Regions from separate parts of the Kitasatospora sp. NBC_01300 genome, predicted to be linked through region 2. Evidence: riboswitches for the same ligand, from Rfam matches in the RefSeq annotation. Region 2 holds a riboswitch; each other region holds the start of a gene.
The links. Region 2 has a riboswitch for cyclic di-AMP ahead of OG556_RS14195 (transglycosylase family protein). Riboswitches for the same ligand answer to the same signal wherever they lie in the genome.

Region 1 (4,414 bases), 3.3 Mb from region 2:
CCGGGAAGCGCGAGTTGCGCATCGCCACATCGCCCCCCGGCAGGGCCGCGAACTCGACGCAGTTCCCCTGGGAGTTGCTGTGCAGGCTCTTCTGCCAGACAACCCCCTTGAGGTTGGCGGCCGCCATCCCGTTGTAGGTGTCGTACGAGCCGTACGTGTCCTGCGAGTCGTGCATAGAAATCTCCCGAAGAGCTCCGGAGTGGTCGTCCAGCGCGGCGCTCCCGGCACCCGCCGAACGAACGGACCGGCCCCGTACCGGCCCGGCACAACGCCTCACTTGACGCGATGATAGCTGCTGTGCACGTGCATCAGCACGGGACATTGCAGGTGCACGAGGCCTTTCACCGGCAGTTCTGAACTCTTCACGGTCCCTTCTCCTGACGGTACGTAAACGGACATAGCCGAGTGAATCGTCAGATTCTCGATAACCGGCCGTGAGCGGTTCCCCGCTGAATGTTGATCTTCAGGCGCCCGGAGTCGCGCCTTCGTGACCCTCCGTCAGGCGACCTCCTGGCTGTGAGACATCTCACGCGCCACAGAAGCAACTCGACGCCCCGTCGGACACGTCAGGGCAACCAGCGGTGATCGCTCGAGGGCTGGGTGAGATATGTCCGGATTGCGGGCAAACCGCCCGGCCGGACACGACGGGAGCGCGGCGCACCCGCCATGACCACGTGAAACCCGAACGGCAGCCGAATGCAGGCCTGACGGGCCGATGTCCTACGATCTCCGGCATGAGCACCGCAGCCATCCCGGGCGCGCCACTGCCCGTCCGCACTCCAGGCTCCCGTGCGCGGGGGCGCCACCGTCGCCCCGAGCGCCCCGAGATCCCGGCCGGATCCCCGGCCCTGGTGCTCGCCGTGCCCGCGACCGCCGGGCCCGAGTCCCGCTCGGTCGTCGAGGAGCTGCTGTCGATCGTCCGCAGCGAGCAGAACGGCATCCAGACCGCCGTCGGCTACCTCCCGGGCGAAGCCGCCCAGGGCGCCGACAGCGACGACCGCACCGTCGCCGAACTGCTGGCCATGGCCGCCGAGGCCGGCCTGCCCGCGCCGGTCCTGGTGCCGCTGGTACCCGGCCCGCACGGATTCCTGACCGAACTCCACGCCCTCGCCGCCGAGTACGGAGCCCCCGTCACCGACGTGCTCGGCCCGCACCCGCTCCTCGCCGAGGCCGTGCACGTGCGCCTGTCCGAGGCCGGCCTGGCGCGTGCCGACCGGGCCCGGCTGTTCGCCATCGCGACCGCCGCGGACGGCGTCGTGCTGACCACCGTCGGCGGCGAGGAGGCCGCTGCCGCGGCCGGCATCACCGGTGTCCTGCTGGCGGCCCGACTGGCCGTCCCGGTCGTGCCCGCCGCGCTCGACGTACCGGGCTCGGTCGCCGCGGCCGTCAACCACCTCAAGGAGACCGGCTCCCAGCGCCCGGCGCTGGCCCCGCTGGTGATCGGGCCGGAGGCCGACTCCGAGCTGCTCGCCACGGCCGCCGAGGAGACCGGCTGCCCGTCCGCGGCCCCGCTGGGCGCCTACCCGACGGTCGGCCAGCTGATCGCCTCCACCTACCTGGCCGCGCTGCCCGCGCCCTCCCCCGAGGCCCTGGCGCAGGCCGAGGCCGAGGCGGCGGAGGCCGCCGAGGGCGCCCACGCCGACCACTCCGGCCGGGGCGGTCACGCCGCTCACGCCGCTCACACCGCCGCCGAGGAGTCGGCCGGCCAGTAGCAGCGGTCACCGCACGTGGGAAGGGCCCGGAACGGCTACGTTCCGGGCCCTTCCCGCTTGTCCCGTAAGGCAGTTAAGGGGCGAATAGGCGTGATGCCCGTTCTGTCCATATTTGTTCTCCATCGCACGACGCGTCCCCCGACGCCCGCAGTGTGGACACGCCACCTTCCCGGCGGGCGGGCCCCCGGGCGACCCGACCCACCGTCACCCACTCCCTGAAGCACAGACAGTTGCGCGCGCCCTTCGCCGTGTTGCCGGAAATCGATCATTTCCGATCATGAAAAGCGAGGGGAACGACCGTTCTCCCCAAACCGTGATGCGCGTCACAGGTGTTTGCAGTTTGAACTTAAGTCTGCTTAACGTGCTCCCCGTTCGTGGCCACACGAACCCAGTTCATCCGCGACGCCGAGTCCTGCCGTCGGATGTCCTGGCAGCGCGAAAACGCACCACGGCAGGAGCGGGGGACCCACAGGTAAGTCGCCCCGGACCGTTCCCCGGAACGATCCAGGGCTAGGGGTGAAGCCGCGCCCACAGCGCGGCCGGGCAACTCCAGCCCGAATCCGACAGCTCACCTCGCAGGCGTGGGAGAGGACTGCGTCTTCATGCTGCCCACCAACGGCACCCGTCCGTCCAGTCGTACCCGACGCGTGATCGCCGCCGTCGGCGTCGCGGGCGTCGGCCTCACCATCCCCTGCCTCACCTCCGGCACCGCCTCCGCCGCCTCCGTCGCCACCTGGGACAAGGTCGCCCAGTGCGAGAGCACCGGCAACTGGAGCATCAACACCGGCAACGGCTTCTACGGCGGCCTGCAGTTCACCTCCAGCACCTGGGCCGCCTTCGGTGGCACCGCGTACGCCCCCCAGGCCAACCAGGCCACCAAGGACCAGCAGATCGCCGTCGCCGAGAAGGTGCTCGCCTCGCAGGGCCCCGGCGCCTGGCCGGTGTGCTCGGTCCAGGCCGGCCTGACCAAGGGCGGCGCCGCAGCCGCCGTCGACACCTCGGCCGGCTCGACCACCGGCTCGGCTGCCGGTTCGACCGCCACCAAGCCCGCCGCGAAGCCGGCCACCCCGGCCGCCAAGCCCGCGCAGACCCAGGCCCCGGCCGCGAAGCCCGCCAAGCCGGCCGCACCGGCCCAGGACCAGGCGCAGGCCCCCGCCGACTCCACCGACGGCACCTCGGCGCAGAAGGGCCAGAACCAGGCCCAGAACAGCGCCCAGCCCCAGGCCGACGACTACACCGTCGCCTCCGGCGACTGGCTGTCCTCGATCGCCGACAAGCACAACCTCCAGGGCGGCTGGCAGCGGCTGTACGAGCTCAACCGCGGCACCCTGACCGAGGGTCCGGACAGCATCTACCCGGGCCAGCGCCTCTCGTTCAAGGACGGCGGCCAGGCCCAGCAGTCCGGCTCGGACTTCACCTGGTTCGACCGCTCGCAGAAGTCCGGCCAGACCTCCAACGGCGGCGCCGCGAACACCAAGCCGGCCGCCCAGCCCCAGGCCCCGGCTCAGACCCCGGCCACCAAGCCGGCTTCCAAGCCGGCCGCCCAGGCCCAGACCCCGGCCCAGACCCCGGCGCCGGCCCCGGCCGCCACCGGCAGCATGGCCGCCGCGGTCTCCTTCGCCAAGTCGAAGGTCGGCCAGGCGTACGTCTACGGCGGCACCGGCAACGGCGGTTGGGACTGCTCCGGCCTGACCCAGGCCGCGCTGCGCGCCGCGGGCGTCTCCGTCCCGCGCGTCGCCGCCGACCAGGCCGCCGCCAGCACCCGCGTCTCGCTGGACAGCCTCCAGGCGGGCGACCTGCTGTTCTGGTCCAACAACGGCCAGAACTCCGGCGTCTACCACGTCGCGATCTACATCGGCGGCGGCCAGTACGTCGAGGCCGCCAACCCGAGCTCGGGCGTGCGCCTGCAGACCGTCTCCAACTGGGCGCCGGACTTCGCCGGCCGGGTCTGAGCACGACCGGCGGGTGACAGGATCCGCCCCCGGACCACGAGGGCTGACCCGACACCCGGACAGCACGCAACGGGCCCCGGAGAGCAATTGCTCTCCGGGGCCCGTCCGTTGGCCGTTCTCAGCGCGCGCAGGCCCCCGTGGACCCGCGCATGACCAGCTCCGGCTGGAACATGAACTCCCCGCGCTGGGCCGCGTTTCCGCCGACCTCCTCCAGCAGCGCGTCCACCGCCGCGGTCGCCATCGCCTCGACCGGCTGGCGGATCGTGGTCAACGGCGGCTCGGTGAAGGCGATCAGCGGCGAGTCGTCGAAGCCGACCACCGAGACGTCGTGCGGCACCGACAGCCCACGCTGCCGCACCGCCCGGATCGCCCCGAGCGCCATCATGTCGCTGCCGCAGACGATCGCCGTGCAGCCCTTGTCCAGCAGCGCGCCGGCCGCCGCGTGCCCGCCCTCCACGCTGAACAGCGTGTGGTGGACGAGCTCCTCGGCCTCCTCCTGGCTCCGCCCCAGCACCTCGCGCATCGCCGCCGTGAAGCCCTCGATCTTGCGCAGCACCGGCACGTACCGCCGCTGTCCGACCGCCAGCCCGATCCGCTCGTGCCCGAGTTCGGCCAGGTGCTGGACGGCCATCCACATCGCGGCCCGGTCGTCCGGCGAGATGAACGGCGCGTCGATCCGCTCGCTGTAGCCGTTGATCAGCACGAACGGCACCCCTCGCCCGGTCAGCCGGGCGTAGCGGTCGTGGTCGG
Region 2 (4,414 bases):
GCCGCGGTTGCCGTCGTACACCGACTGCCAGCCGCCGGACACGCCCTGGGCGGCGGCGATCGTCGACAGCGTGTCGCCGGCCCGGACGGTGTAGTCGTGACCGCCCTGCGCGGCGGCGGGCTGCGCGGCCGGGGCGGACTGCGCGGGCTGCGCGGCGCGGGGCGCGTACTGCGGCTGGGCGGCGGGCTGGCCCGCGTACTGCTGGTAGACGCTCTGGTGGCTGGTCCAGTACCAGGCGCCGTTGTTCTGGTACCAGTACACCTTCGCGTCGGCGTCCCAGCCGGCCTTGCCGGAGAAGCCCTGGGTCTGCGGCTGCGTCTGCTGCGGGGCCTGCTGGACGGGCTGCTGGGCGGCCGGCTTCGGGGCGGCCTGCTTGGCCGGCTGCTGGGCGGGCTTCGGGGCCTGCGCCTGCTGGGTCTGCTTGGCGGCGGGCTGCTTGGCGGGCTTGGCGTCCGTGGAGGTGTCCACGGAGGCCGGGGCGCCGCCCTTGGTCAGGCCGGCCTTCTGGGAGCAGACGGGCCAGGCGCCCGGGCCCTGCGAGGCCAGCACCTTCTCGGCGACCGAGATCTGCTGCGCCTTGCTGGCCTGGTTGGCCTGCGGGGCGTAGGAGGTGCCGCCGTACGCCTTCCAGGTGCTGGGCGTGAACTGCAGGCCGCCGGAGAAGCCGTTGCCGGTGTTGATGCTCCAGTTGCCGCCGCTCTCGCACTGGGCGACGGCGTCCCAGGTGGAGGCCGGGGCGGCGGAGGCGCCGGTGGCGGTGAGGAGCGGCATCGCGAGTCCGACGCCGGCCACACCGGCGACGGCGATGGCCTTCTCGGCCTGGGTGCGACGGCGGTGGCGGCCAGTTCCAACGAACAGCATGAAGAGGTCCCTCTCCGCACGCCTGCGAGGTGAGCTGTCGGGTTCGGACCGGGAGGTGGCCCGGCCGCCGAAAGCGGAAACGATTCCGCTCGGGCGGCTTCACCCCAAGCCGTTGGGGAACGGCAACAAACCTGGTTCCCCCGCCCCTGCCCAGGGTCTGGTCGGTTTCCCGTGGCGCGGCGGGCAGGATTCGGCGTTCCGCGCACGAGGTCCGCAGCTGCGAACTCCAGGGAGAGTAGACAGATCATCAGACCAATAACAAGCTCATATCGCCGATATCACACACAAATTACGGCGCGTGGTCAATCGCCTACCAACGGCGGCGGTATGTCCGGATTGATGCTGGTTCAGACCCGGCGTCGAGAGCCACCGGAGACGTGTCGTCAGCGTGTCGGGGCGTCGGTCGGCGTGACCGGCGGCGCGTGCGGAGAGCGGGTCTCCGGAGTGAATTCGACCGGGAGTTCCCGCAGGCCACGCATGATCAGGCCGCCCCGCCAGCGCAGGTTCTCCGGGTTATCCGCGAGCCGCAGGTCCGGCAGCCGGGAAAGCAGCGTGGCCAGCGCGCTCCGCCCCTCCAGGCGGGCCAGCGGGGCGCCGATGCAGTAGTGGATCCCGTGGCCGAAACCCAGGTGCGGATTGTCCGTACGGGCCAGGTCCAGGGTGTTCTCGTCCGCGAACCTGGCCGGATCGCGGTCCGCCGCGGCCAGCACCACCAGCACCGGATCGCCCACCGGGATGTCCACCCCGCCGATCGACAGCGGCCGCGTCGCGAAGCGCCACGTCGCCATCTCCACCGGCCCGTCGTAGCGCAGGAGTTCCTCGATCCCGGTGTCCAGCAGCGCGGTCTCGCCGCGCACCACCGACTCCTGCAGCAGCCTGCGCTGCTCCGGGTTGCGCAGCAGCGCGTACGTGCCGTTGCCGATCAGGTTGACGGTCGTCTCGAACCCCGCGAACAGGAGGATGAACGCCATCGCGGCGGCCTCGTTCTCGTTCAGGTGCTCGCCGTGGTCGCTCGCCCGGATCAGGCCCGAGATCAGGTCCTCGCCCGGATCCGCCCGCTTGCGGTGGATCAGCTCCAGCAGGTACGCCCGCATCCGCTTCACCGCCCGCCCCACGCCGCCGCGCTGGCCGCCGCCGTGCCGGATCATCATCCCGGCCCAGTCCCGGAAGTCGTCCTGGTCCTCGGCCGGCACGCCCAGCAGGTCGCAGATCGCGTAGATGGGGAGCGGGAACGCGAACTCGTGGATCAGGTCCGCCGAACCGCGCTGCGCGAAGCCGTCGATCAGCCGGTCCGTGAGCTGCTGCACCCGCGGCTCGAACTCCGCCACCCGGCGCGGCGTGAACGCCTTCGACACCAGCCGGCGCAGCCGGGTGTGGTCCGGCGGGTCGATGTTCAGCAGATGCGTCATCAAGTCCGCCTGGCGCTCCCCCGGAATCCCCACCCGCCCGGTGCGGTGCGCCTGCTCGCTGTGGTGCGCCGGGTTCTTCGACAGCCGGCCGTCCGCCAGCGCCTGCCGCGCGTCCGCGTAACGGGTCACCAGCCAGGCCTCCACCCCGCTCGGCAGCGTCGTGCGGTGCACCGGGGCGTGCTCGCGCAACCAGGCGTAGGCGGGGTACGGATCGGTGGCGAACTCCCAGGTGAAGAGCTGCGGGGCGGTGGGATCGGGCTGCACTGGCATGCGTCGACCGTATCCGGTGGGTCGGGGCCGCACCGCCTCCGGCGGCCGCGACCGGCGGGGCCGGATCGTCGACACCCGGCGGACGGCCCGCCAACGCTCCGTGGACAGTCCGTGGACGGTCCGTGGACAGCTCTTGGACAGCTCTTGGCCGGGTGGCGGGCGTGACCCTGGTCACCTGAGGGGTAATCCCTGTTGCGGAGGGTCAGGACCTGCCTACGATCCTCCGCAGAAATCGTGGGCGCCGGTGCGGTGTCGCCCACAGGGAGGAGCAGACCATGCGGGTCAGCGGGTCAGTCGTCGTCATCGCGGTACTCGACGGCGGATCGGGAGCCGAGCTCGCCCGCCGGTTCGCCGCCGCCGGCGCCGCCGGAGTGCTGATCGCCGACCAGCGTGCGGGCGTCGCCGAGGACCTCGCCACCGAACTCGACCGGCCGGGCTGCCCCGTCGTCGGCGTCGGCGGCGACATCCGCCGCCCCAGCGACGTCGCCGCCCTCGTCGACACCGCCGAGAAGCACCTCGGCCCCATCGACCTGTTCTGCGTCGCCGGCCCCGACGGCGAGCGGATCGTCTCGCTCGCCGAACTGCCCGCCCGCCTCGACCTCGAACGCCTCGCCGAGCTCCTCGCCCTCGTCGGCGAGGCCATCGGCGAAGTCGTCCCCCGGCAGCGGCGGCCGATCGAGAACACCGCCACGGCCGCCTGAGGCCCTGCCCGGGCCCTAACCGACCGGCCCGAGGCCCTCGGCCGCGCGCACCGCGTCCCGGTAACCGCGCGCGGCCGAGCGCAGCGCCGCGTCCACGTCCACCCCGGCGTCGTGCGCCCGTTGCGCCACCGCCAGCAGCAGCCGGCCCGCCGACTGCGCCGTCAGCTCCGCCGGCAGCGCGTACGGCTCGTCCGGCACGCCCGCGAAGCCCGCCCGGCGCACCCGCGACACCAGCTTCGCCGCGTACGCCAGCGACGGCAGCCCGGCCGGCACGCCGTCCAGCACCGACTCCCGGTCCGCCTTCTCGGCCGCCTTCAGCTGCTCCCAGTTCGCCTCCACCTCGGCGGCGCCCTCCGCCTCGACGTCCCCGAACACGTGCGGGTGCCGGTACATCAGCTTCTCGACGATGTCACCGGCCACATCGTCGATCGAGAACGCCTCCGCCGGGTCCTCCTCGGCGATCCGGGAGTGGAAGAACACCTGGAGCAGCACGTCGCCCAACTCCTCGCGCAGCGTCTCCCGGTCCCCCTCCTCGATCGCCTCGACCAGCTCGTACGACTCCTCGACCAGGTACTTCACCAGGCTCTCGTGCGTCTGCTCGGCGTCCCACGGGCAACCGCCCGGCGAGCGCAGCCGGTCCATCACCGACACCAGGTCCAGCAGCCGCGCCCCCGGCAGGTCGTACGACCCCGGCAGCACCTCGATCTCCGGCACCTCACCGGCGTGCTCCACCGCCAGCCGCGCCAGCGCGTCCGTCAGCCCCGGATCCCCATCCGGGCTGCCCAGCCACACCGTCGGCCCGGCCCCGCCCGGCTGCCCGGTCAGCAGCCGCGCCAGCGCCGGTGCCGACCCCGCCGCCACGACCTCGACCTCCACCCCGGCCTGCCGCACCGCGGCCACCTGCGGGTGCCCCTCGTCCGCCGCCAGCACCCGCCCCGCCGACCGCAGCGCCTCCCACGCCGGCCACGCCAGCAACCCGGGGGCCACCCGGTGGGTGGTCGTCAGCAGGATCAGCTTCGCGTCCGGAACATTCGTCGTCACACCCCGAACCTACCCGGGGCGGGGACGGGGCGGGGACGGGGCGGGGACGGAGCAGGGACGGGACGGGCGGCGGGCCCGACCGGACCCGCCCCTCCCGCCGGACCGCCGGGGCGCTACTTCTTCGACCCCGCC
Region 3 (4,414 bases), 1.2 Mb from region 2:
CGACGCCCACCGGTCCGACGCCCGCCCGGCCGCCGAGGAGGCCGCCGGGGCGGCCGGCGGCAACGACAGCTGGGCCAGCCCGCCGGCCGCGAGCAACAGCGCACCGCGCCGGGACAGCGTCCGGCGGGCGCCGTCTGTCGGGTGGGGGGCGTCGGGGTCGGACGGTGCCGGGCTCAGAGCCGGACCACCCCCGTGACCGGCATCGCGTTGACGCTCTCGTAGCGGACCCTGGCGCCCGGGTAGGGGGCGTGCACGATCACCCCGCCGCCGGCGTACATCCCGACGTGGTGCATGTCCCGGTAGAAGATCACCAGGTCTCCCGGCCGCGCTTCGGAGAGGCTGACCCGCTGCCCGGCGTACGCCTGGGCCTGCGAGGTGCGCGGCAGGGTCACTCCGGCCTGCCGCCAGCTGTAGTACATCAGGCCGGAGCAGTCGAAGGCGCGGGGCCCGGTGGATCCGTAGAGGTAGGGCGAGCCGATCATCCCCACCGCGGCGGCCAGCGCGGCCGCCCCGCGCTCGGAGGCGGGCGGGGCCGTGCCGAGGTCCAGCCGGTCGGTGCCCCGGGTGGCGCGCTGCTCGGCCTCCCGGGCGTCCTGGGCGGCCATCCGGGCCCGCTCGGCGACGCCCAGGCTGTTGAGCAGCCGCTGGGCCTTGGTGAGCCGCTGCTGGATCTGCTGCTTGCTGTCGGCGAGCGAGCGGCGGGCCTGGTCGAGTTCGGCGAGCTTGCCGGCGGTCTCGGTGCGGCGCTGGTCGAGCCGGCGCTGGCGGGTGGCCAGTTCGTGCAGGGTCTCCTCCTGCCGCTCGGCGGCCTGGTCGAGGGTGCGGGCCCGGGACAGGTAGCCCTCCGGGTCGGTGGAGAGCATCAGCTGGACGGTCTGGGCCATGCCGCCGCCGCGGTACTCGGCGCCGGCCACGGTGGCGAGGTCGCCGCGCAACTGGTTGAGCTGGTCCTGGGCGACGGCGATCTCGCCCTGGAGGACGGTCGTCTCGCCCTGGAGCCGCTGCTGCGCCTCCTGGGCGGCGTTGTACTTCTCGGACGCCTGCTCGGCCTCGCCGTAGAGCTGCTCCACCTGCGCCTTGACGTCCTTGCGGGTGGGCGCGTCCGGCGCGGCGGGGGCGGCCTGGGCGCTGCCGCCCGTCGTCACGCCCAGGGCGGTGGTGGCGGCCGCGGTCAGCACCAGCGCACGGGCGAACAGTTGGGAACGACGGTGCACGGGCATGGCGGCAACGGCTCCGATCCGGCGGTCGGACCCCGCCGCCGCACCAACGCGGGCGGCCCTGGAAGCGGAGTCCGGTGGCAGACGTTAGCGAGTCCGGGCAACCGAGTCCAAACCCCTGCCAACCCGAATATTTGACCCTTAATCGGACACCGGTCCGAGTCGCCGGAAAAGCCGCAGGCCCGGCCTTCCGTGGTGGAAGGCCGGGCCTGGGAGGACCTGCGCTGGGATCAGACCCGCACGATGGAGGTCAGCGGCATGTTGCTGACGGCCTCGTAGCGGACCGACGCGCCCGGCTTCGGCGCGTGCAGCACCTGGCCGTTGCCCGCGTAGATGCCGACGTGGTGGGCGTCCCCGTAGAAGATCAGGAGGTCGCCGGGCTGGGCCTGGGAGAGGTCGCTCCCGATCCGGGTACCGGCGTGGGCCTGCTCCTGCGAGGTGCGCGGCAGCGAGACGTCGACCTGGTTGAACGCCCAGACCATCAGGCCCGAGCAGTCGAAGGAGCCGGGGCCGGAGGCGCCGTAGACGTACGGGCTGCCGATCTTGGAGGCGGCGATGGACAGCGCCGCGGCACCGCGCGAGCTGCCGGCGCTCGGCTTGCTGACCGGCGCGGCGGGGGCCTGCGACGCGCTCAGGTCGTTGCGGTTGTTGTCGCGGGAGGAGCGGTCGGCGGCCTGCTGGGCCGCCTGCTGCTGCTGGGCGGCCTTGGCGGCGGCGTCGGCCTTCGCCTTGGCGTCGGCGGCGGCCTTCTCCTCGGCCGCGCGAATCGCCTGGCGCTCCTGCTCGGACAGGGTGTTGAAGAGGTCCTGCGCGGCCTTGAGCTTGCCCTGGACCTCGTCCTTGGCGCTCTTCAGCTGCTGGGTGGTGGTCTCCATCTCGGCGAGCTTGCCCTGGGCCTCGGAGCGCACCTGGTCGAGCTTGCGCTGCTCGTCCTGGAGCTGCTTGAGCTGGCCCTTCTGGGTGCCGCCGGCCTGGTTCAGCGTGTCGGCCTGGCTCAGGAAGGTGTCCGGGCTGGCGGAGAACATCAGCTGGACGGTCTGGGATATGCCGCCGTTGCGGTACTGCTCGCCGGCGATCTCGGCCAGGCCGCCCTGCAGGTCGGTCACCTGCCCCTGCTGCCGCGCCACCTGGTCCTGCAGGTCGGTGACCTGCTTCTGCAGCTGCTGCTGCTTCTCCTGGGCGGCGTTGAGCTTCTCGGTCGCGACCTCGGCCTGGTCGTTGAGCTGGTCGACCTGCTCCTTGACCTGGTCCTTGGTCGGCTGCGGGTCGGCGTGGGCGCCGGACTGCGCGGACAGCGCGACGGCCGCCGCGGCGAAGCCGGTCATGATCGAGACTCGGGTGCGACTGGCGGGCTTGGGACGACGATGGGACGCCACGAAGGCGGACTCCTTCTTCCTACGCCGTCTACCGGGTGAGCTGACGGGTTCGGGCCGGAAGCGTGCCCTACGACGCCTCACGGCCGTTCCACCGGCCGACCTGGCGCCGATTCACCCCGGAGGAACGTGGTTCCCCGGCTCCGTTCGACAGCACCCCCGACTGCTGGGCTCCCCGTCGGGCAGGCACTGGGCCCGCCCCGCTGCGTCACGAACTCGACGGAAACCACCGCCGCCACCCTGGCTGGGCGATCGGGAGTGCGGTGGTTCGGGGCACGACCCTAGTAACTGAACCGTGATCCGTTCAAATCCTTGTCAGAAAAAAGACGGAAGAAGACCAAAGTTCTTTTGTGAATATGACACATAGTGATCACCGCCGTACGTAAAGCTGATCACTCTTCATCGGGGCGTCATGCTGCGGACAAAACCCGAACGCCACCCCCGGTCCGAGGGTGGCGTGGATCACAGGCCCGGACGGGCCCTTCGGGCGTGTCGGGACGTCAGACCCGGCGGATCGTGTTGATCGGCATCGCGTCGGCCTTCATCACCTTCACCACGTCACCGGTGTGCGGCGCGTGGACCACCATGCCGTTGCCGATGTACATCCCGACGTGGTGCCGGTCGGGGCCGTAGATGACCAGGTCGCCCGGCTGGGCCTGGTCCAGCGAGACCCTGGTGCCGACGTTGCCCTGCTCCTGCGAGGTGCGCGGCAGCGAGACGCCGGCCTGGCCGTACGCCCAGACCATCAGGCCCGAGCAGTCGAAGGTGGTCGAGCCGGTGGCGCCCCACACGTACGGCGAGCCCTGCTTGCTCATCGCCTTGGCGACGGCCACGCCCGCGTAGCCGCCGGCCTGCGGGAGGCTGCCGAGGTCGGCACGGTCGCTGCCGCGCGAGGCGCGGTCGTCCTGCTGCTGCTGAGCCCGCAGCGCGGCGCGGTCGGAGGCGCTGAGCGAGTTCAGCAGGTCCTGCGCGGCCTTCAGCTTCTGGTTGACGTCCGTCTTGGCCTGGTTCAGGTCCTTGGTGGTGGAGTCGAGCGAGGCCAGGACGGCGGCGGCCTCGGACTTCTCCTGGTCCAGCCGGCGCTGCTGGTCCAGCAGGCCCTTGAGCGCCTCGGACTCGCTGGCGCTGGCCTGCTGGGCGCTGGACGCCTTCTCCAGGTAGCCCGACGGGTCCGAGGAGAGCATCAGCTGGACGGACGGGTCGATGCCGCCGGTGCGGTACTGCTCGCCCGCCACGCCGGCCAGGCCGGTCTGCAGCTGGGTCATCTCGTCCTGGCTGCGGGCCACCTTGTCCTGCAGCTGGTCGGACTGCTTGCGGAGCTGGTCGGCCCGCTCCTTGGCGCCGTTGTACTTCTCCGCCGCCTGCTCCTGGTCCTGCTGGAGCTGGTCGATCTGCGCCTTGACGTCGCTCTTGCTCGGCTGGGGCGCGGCGTGCGCGGCGACCTGCGCGGAGAGGGCGACCGCGGTCGCCGCGGCAGCGGTGAGCACGGAGACCCGGGCGCGGCTCGGCTGCTTGGGACGGCGGTGCGAGGCCAAGGGAATTGCTCCTTCTTCCATCGGCCTCACCCAATCAGGTGAGAATCCGGAAAATAGGTTTGACGCCACACCCTAGGGAAGATCCACGGGTTTTGCCACTCCCCCGAAGGCGTGAACTCCACTTCCCCCGCAGGCTTCACCGGATGTGCACACCGCCGCAAACCGGGCGCTGACCAGGCGTCATCCCGTCGCGGAAGCCGTCAGGGCCGCGCCAGCCGGTTCAGCAGCAGAACGGAAGCCACGGGGCGCGCGCCGGCCTTCCGCACGCCCTCCGCGACCTCCCGGTCGG
Region 4 (4,414 bases), 3.1 Mb from region 2:
TGATCGTCAGCACCGGCTTCCCCGGGATCGCCGAGAACCTGATCACCCGGTTCAACTACCCGGGCGCGGCGCTCAAGTTGCTCCAGGACGGCAAGATGCAGCCGACCGTCATGGTGTTGATGCGCCCCTCGCCGGCCCTGCCGCAGGACACCGAGTGCGAGGACATCCCGGGCGGCGCGCAGTCCGACACGTACTTCACCAAGGACGTCCCCTCGGCGATCCAGGCGAGCTTCCGGGTCTCCTCCGATCCGCAGGCCTGGGCCTTCATGGGCAACTCGACCGGCGGCTACTGCGCCCTCAAGCTGGCCATGCGCCACCCGGACGTCTTTCCGACCGCCGTCGCGCTCTCGGCCTACTACGACGCGGCCGACGACCCGACCACGGGTGACCTGTTCGGCGGCAGCAAGCAGCGTCGTGACGAGGCCAACCTGATGTGGCGGTTGAAGAACCTGCCGCAGCCCAAGGTGTCCGTGCTGCTGGCCGGCACCAAGAAGGGCGACGGCGACTACCGGCGCGACACCGAGGCCTTCGTCGACGCCGTGCAGTCCCCGATGAAGGTCTCCTACAGCATGTTGGAGAACGGTGGCCACAACTTCGAGACCTGGAGCGCGCTGCTGCCGTCCTCGCTGGAGTGGCTGTCCCAGCACCTCAAGGTCCCGAACCAGGCTGCCTGAGTGGGCCGTCTAAACAAACTGCCTGAGCAAACCGCCTGGGCAGGCCGTCCGAGCAGGCAGTCTGCTCAGACGGCCTGAGTAAGCCGACGGACAGTGAGGGCGCGCGGGAGCGGTGAGGCTCAGGCCACCCGCTCCAGCGTCCCGGTGTGCAGCTCGCCGACCCGGCCGCCCTCGCCCTCGTACGTCCAGAAGGCGCGTACCGTCAGCCGGCCGAGGTCCATCACGTGGCTGACGGTGATCCCGCTCTCCTCGGTCCAGCTGATGAAGTAGATCTCCGGCGCCACCTCGGCGACGTGCAGCCGCACGTCCTCCCACTGGCCCGCCGACTCGCCGAGGCCCTCCCAGCGCAGCCGCCGGCCGTCGGCCGAGTAGGTGTTGCGGAAGGCCGCGCCGTTGTCGGCCCGGAAGAGGTAGGTGCGGCCGGCGAAGGCGGGCAGGGGCGCGGTCATGGTGGGGCGGTACCTCGTTCCTGTGGGGCCGTGCACGGCGGTCTTGTGCACTGCGGAAGATGTCGGACCTCCAATTTATCCGACCCGGTGAGCCGGGTGGGCGCACCCGTGGGCGGTGCGCCACGGCACCGGCCGCCACCGCGCAGGCCCGCGGGGTGTGCGGCGGGCACCTGGGCGCCCGCCAGCGGCCGGTCCTACCGTCCACCCCCATGAGACGCACCCCCACTCCCATGCGGCACACCCCCACCGCCGTCGGACGCACCCCCACCGCGTTGTCCGTCCTCCTGCTCACCCTCGCCGCGCTGCTCCTCGGCACCCCCACACCCGCCCAGGCCACCGCCGCCCGGACCGCCACTGCCCGGACCGCTGCCCAGGCGGCCACCGCCCCGCTCACCCTCGAAGCCGCCTTCCCCGCCCCCGGCAACGGCTGGGCCAAGGTCGAGCGCTACCTCGACACCACCCCCGGCTTCCGCACCGAGCAGTACCCGGCCGACGGCCGCGGCGACCAGGACGGCGCCCGCCGGACGTACTTCGGCGGCACCGGCCAGCCCGCCTCCAGCCGCTTCCTGCTGTACTCGGCGACCGGCTGGGACACCGGCAGCCGTCCGACCCCCGTGTTGCTGGTCCACGGCGCCAACGACAACGCCGACCGCGCCTGGGCGAACCCGGGGGAGAGCGGCACCTGTGGCGCCTCCGCCTGCCCGTCCACCGGCCTCGCCCAGTACCTCGCCGGCACCGGCCACCGGGTGTTCGCCATCGGCTTCGCCCACAAGCAGGGCGACAACCTGCTCCAGGCGCAGGCCGTCGGTGACGCCGTCGCGCTGATCCGGGCCCGTCTCGGCGTCCCCCAGGTGGACGTGGTGGCGTGGAGCAAGGGCGAGGTCGCCGCCCGGGCATACGTGTCCTCGGTGCGCCCGTCCTGGGGGCGGGCCTACGCGGGCGACGTGCGCCGCCTGATCACCCTCGGGGGCCCGAACGGCGGGCTCGACTACGTGTACGCGCACGGCTGGTCGTTCGACCTCGCGAGCTGGCCGGCCTGCGGCGGCACCGCCAACGCGCCGTCCCCGCACCTCTACATGACCTGCTACGGCACGTACACGGCGCAGCCCTGCCTCGGCGTGCTGCCCACCGGCGGCTACGACTGCTACCCGGGCCAGCGCCAGCTGCTCGCCCGCTGGGACGGCCGGTACGGGGTGGACGGCAGCGCCCAGGACTGGTGGACCACCTACTACGGCGGCCAGGGCTTCTACACCTCGGGCCAGGGCATCCAGGCGGCGATCGACGCCGGTTCGCTGATCGCGCCGCTGCAACAGGCGGGCGTCCCCGCGTCGGTGCGCACCTACCTGCTCGCGGGCGGGTCCGCCGACATCCCGGGCGTGCTCAACGAGAACCGGGGGCCCAGTGACGGCATCGTGTTCACCGCGAGCGCCCTGGACACCACCGGCATCGCGACGATCGGCGGCACCCGGCTGCTCACCGGCCTCAACCACCTGGAACTCGCCTGGGCGCCGGAGGCCGAGAGCCAGGTCGACAACTGGCTCGCTTGACCCGTGGACCCGTGGACCCGTGGACCCGCGGCCCGTCGATTCGTCGTTCGGCAGCTCAACGGCTCCGCTGATCCGTCCCAACTGATCCACCACGCAGCGTCGTTGATCGACACCACTGTGACCTGTGCGACAACCGGCCCTGGCAGGTTGTCCGTTCACGCACGGCCTGCCTAGCCTGCAACCGTCGTCCGCCCTCGCGGACCCCCGCCGTCGGGACGCCGAGTCCTGTCCACCCGTCGGTCGGCAACCGAGCACCACAGCGGACGGGAGCGGGGGAACCAAGGTCAGCGCCCGGCCCGTACGCTCCCGCGTGCGGGCCGTGGCTAGGGGTGAAGCCGCTCCCACCGGCGGCCGGGCTGCCTCAGCCCGAATCCGACAGCTCACCTCGCAGGCGTCGCAGAGGACACCGCCATGCACCAGCCTGCCCGGCGCCGCGCGCCGCGCCACGCCCGCCCCTCCCACCGGGGCCGCAACGCCGCCCTCGCCGTCACCGGAGCGCTCGCCGTCACCGGCGCCGGACTGCTCGGCCTGCCGGCCGTCTCCGGCGCCCAGGCCGCCACCACCCCGACCGTCACCCAGGACCGGCTCGCCCCGGCGACCATGGTCGCCAACCAGGCCGCCACCGCCTCGCTGACCCTCCACTCCTCGGCCTGCTTCACCGCGAAGACCGTCGGCGTGGGCGTCCGGAACGCGGCCGGTGCGAACCTCGACTTCCCGGGCAACGCCTCCAACGTGCAGATCTGCCCGAGCGGCCTGTCCTTCACCAGCGGCGCACGCGCCCTGCCGGCCGGGACGTACACCCAGTTCGGCTTCTGGCAGGACCTCGGCGGGGCCTGGCACAACCTGGCCTCGCAGCAGCTGGTGGTCTCCAGCGCCCCGGCGCCGACCCCGACCCCGACGCCCACCACGAAGCCGACTCCCGCCCCGACCCCGACCCCGACGGCGACCCCGACCCCGACGGCGACCCCCACCCCGACGGCGACCCCCACCGCGACGGCGACCCCCACCGCGAAGCCGACCCCGACGAGCAGCCCGAGCCCGAGCAGCCCGAGCAGCCCGAGCGCCACCGCCGGCCCGTCGGCCGGCACCCCCGCCTCCCCGGTCGCCGGCAAGTCGCTGACCTGGTCCGACGAGTTCAACAGCTCGATCAGCTGGGGCTCGCGCTGGGTCGGCGACAAGAGCACCGCCTACAAGTACGGCAACCACAACCCGGACGACAACAAGCTCGACCTGCTGAACAAGAACAACGTCAGCGTCGCGAACGGGGTCGCCACCTTCACCGCCGCGCCCGGCACCACCACGCTGGAGAACGGCAAGCAGGCCTGGAACACCGGCTTCCTGACCACCGAGGGCTCCAGCGAGGGCTTCCAGGTCAGGACCGGCGACTACGCCGAGACCCGGGTCAAGCTGCCGTCCGGCTCCGGCGCCTGGCCGGCCTTCTGGACCTGGAAGAACGGCAACGGGGAGGTCGACTCCTTCGAGTACCACCCCGACAACCCGAACCTGCTGGAGCTGACCAACCACGTCAACCCCGGCAACCCCAAGTACTACACCGACGCCGGCGCCGTCGCGAAGGACCAGTGGGTGACCATCGGCACCTACTACGGCGCCACCTCGGTCGACTGGTATGTCAACGGCGCCAAGGTGTTCTCGGACGGCAAGGGCGTCGGCGCCAACTGGTCGGCGTACCTGATCCTCAACCTGTCGGTCGGCGCGGGGAAGTACCACCCGGCGCCGCAGGGCA

Region 1: it holds a riboswitch for cyclic di-AMP, as region 2 does, so the genes downstream of both, OG556_RS28490 (transglycosylase family protein) here and OG556_RS14195 (transglycosylase family protein) in region 2, are expected to answer to the same signal.
Region 3: it holds a riboswitch for cyclic di-AMP, as region 2 does, so the genes downstream of both, OG556_RS09190 (NlpC/P60 family protein) here and OG556_RS14195 (transglycosylase family protein) in region 2, are expected to answer to the same signal.
Region 4: it holds a riboswitch for cyclic di-AMP, as region 2 does, so the genes downstream of both, OG556_RS27670 (hypothetical protein) here and OG556_RS14195 (transglycosylase family protein) in region 2, are expected to answer to the same signal.

Annotation. Positions count from the first base shown of each region.
Region 1 is NZ_CP108408.1:6,513,430-6,517,843, reverse strand. Features, by position in the region: gene OG556_RS28500 (DUF397 domain-containing protein) at 1-175, opposite strand, end outside; gene OG556_RS28495 (hypothetical protein) at 735-1,712, shown strand; cyclic di-AMP (ydaO/yuaA leader) riboswitch at 2,147-2,307, shown strand; gene OG556_RS28490 (transglycosylase family protein) at 2,315-3,664, shown strand; gene OG556_RS28485 (LacI family DNA-binding transcriptional regulator) at 3,783-4,414, opposite strand, start outside.
Region 2 is NZ_CP108408.1:3,234,812-3,239,225, forward strand. Features, by position in the region: gene OG556_RS14195 (transglycosylase family protein) at 1-861, opposite strand, end outside; cyclic di-AMP (ydaO/yuaA leader) riboswitch at 867-1,034, opposite strand; gene OG556_RS14200 (cytochrome P450) at 1,245-2,540, opposite strand; gene OG556_RS14205 (SDR family NAD(P)-dependent oxidoreductase) at 2,816-3,241, shown strand; gene OG556_RS14210 (MazG family protein) at 3,257-4,282, opposite strand; gene mfd (transcription-repair coupling factor) at 4,396-4,414, opposite strand, start outside.
Region 3 is NZ_CP108408.1:2,056,567-2,060,980, forward strand. Features, by position in the region: gene OG556_RS09180 (hypothetical protein) at 1-96, opposite strand, end outside; gene OG556_RS09185 (NlpC/P60 family protein) at 174-1,220, opposite strand; gene OG556_RS09190 (NlpC/P60 family protein) at 1,448-2,593, opposite strand; cyclic di-AMP (ydaO/yuaA leader) riboswitch at 2,604-2,753, opposite strand; gene OG556_RS09195 (NlpC/P60 family protein) at 3,091-4,125, opposite strand; gene OG556_RS09200 (NYN domain-containing protein) at 4,326-4,414, opposite strand, start outside.
Region 4 is NZ_CP108408.1:6,312,458-6,316,871, forward strand. Features, by position in the region: gene OG556_RS27655 (alpha/beta hydrolase) at 1-674, shown strand, start outside; gene OG556_RS27660 (MoaF N-terminal domain-containing protein) at 794-1,123, opposite strand; gene OG556_RS27665 (esterase/lipase family protein) at 1,333-2,670, shown strand; cyclic di-AMP (ydaO/yuaA leader) riboswitch at 2,913-3,079, shown strand; gene OG556_RS27670 (hypothetical protein) at 3,082-4,414, shown strand, end outside.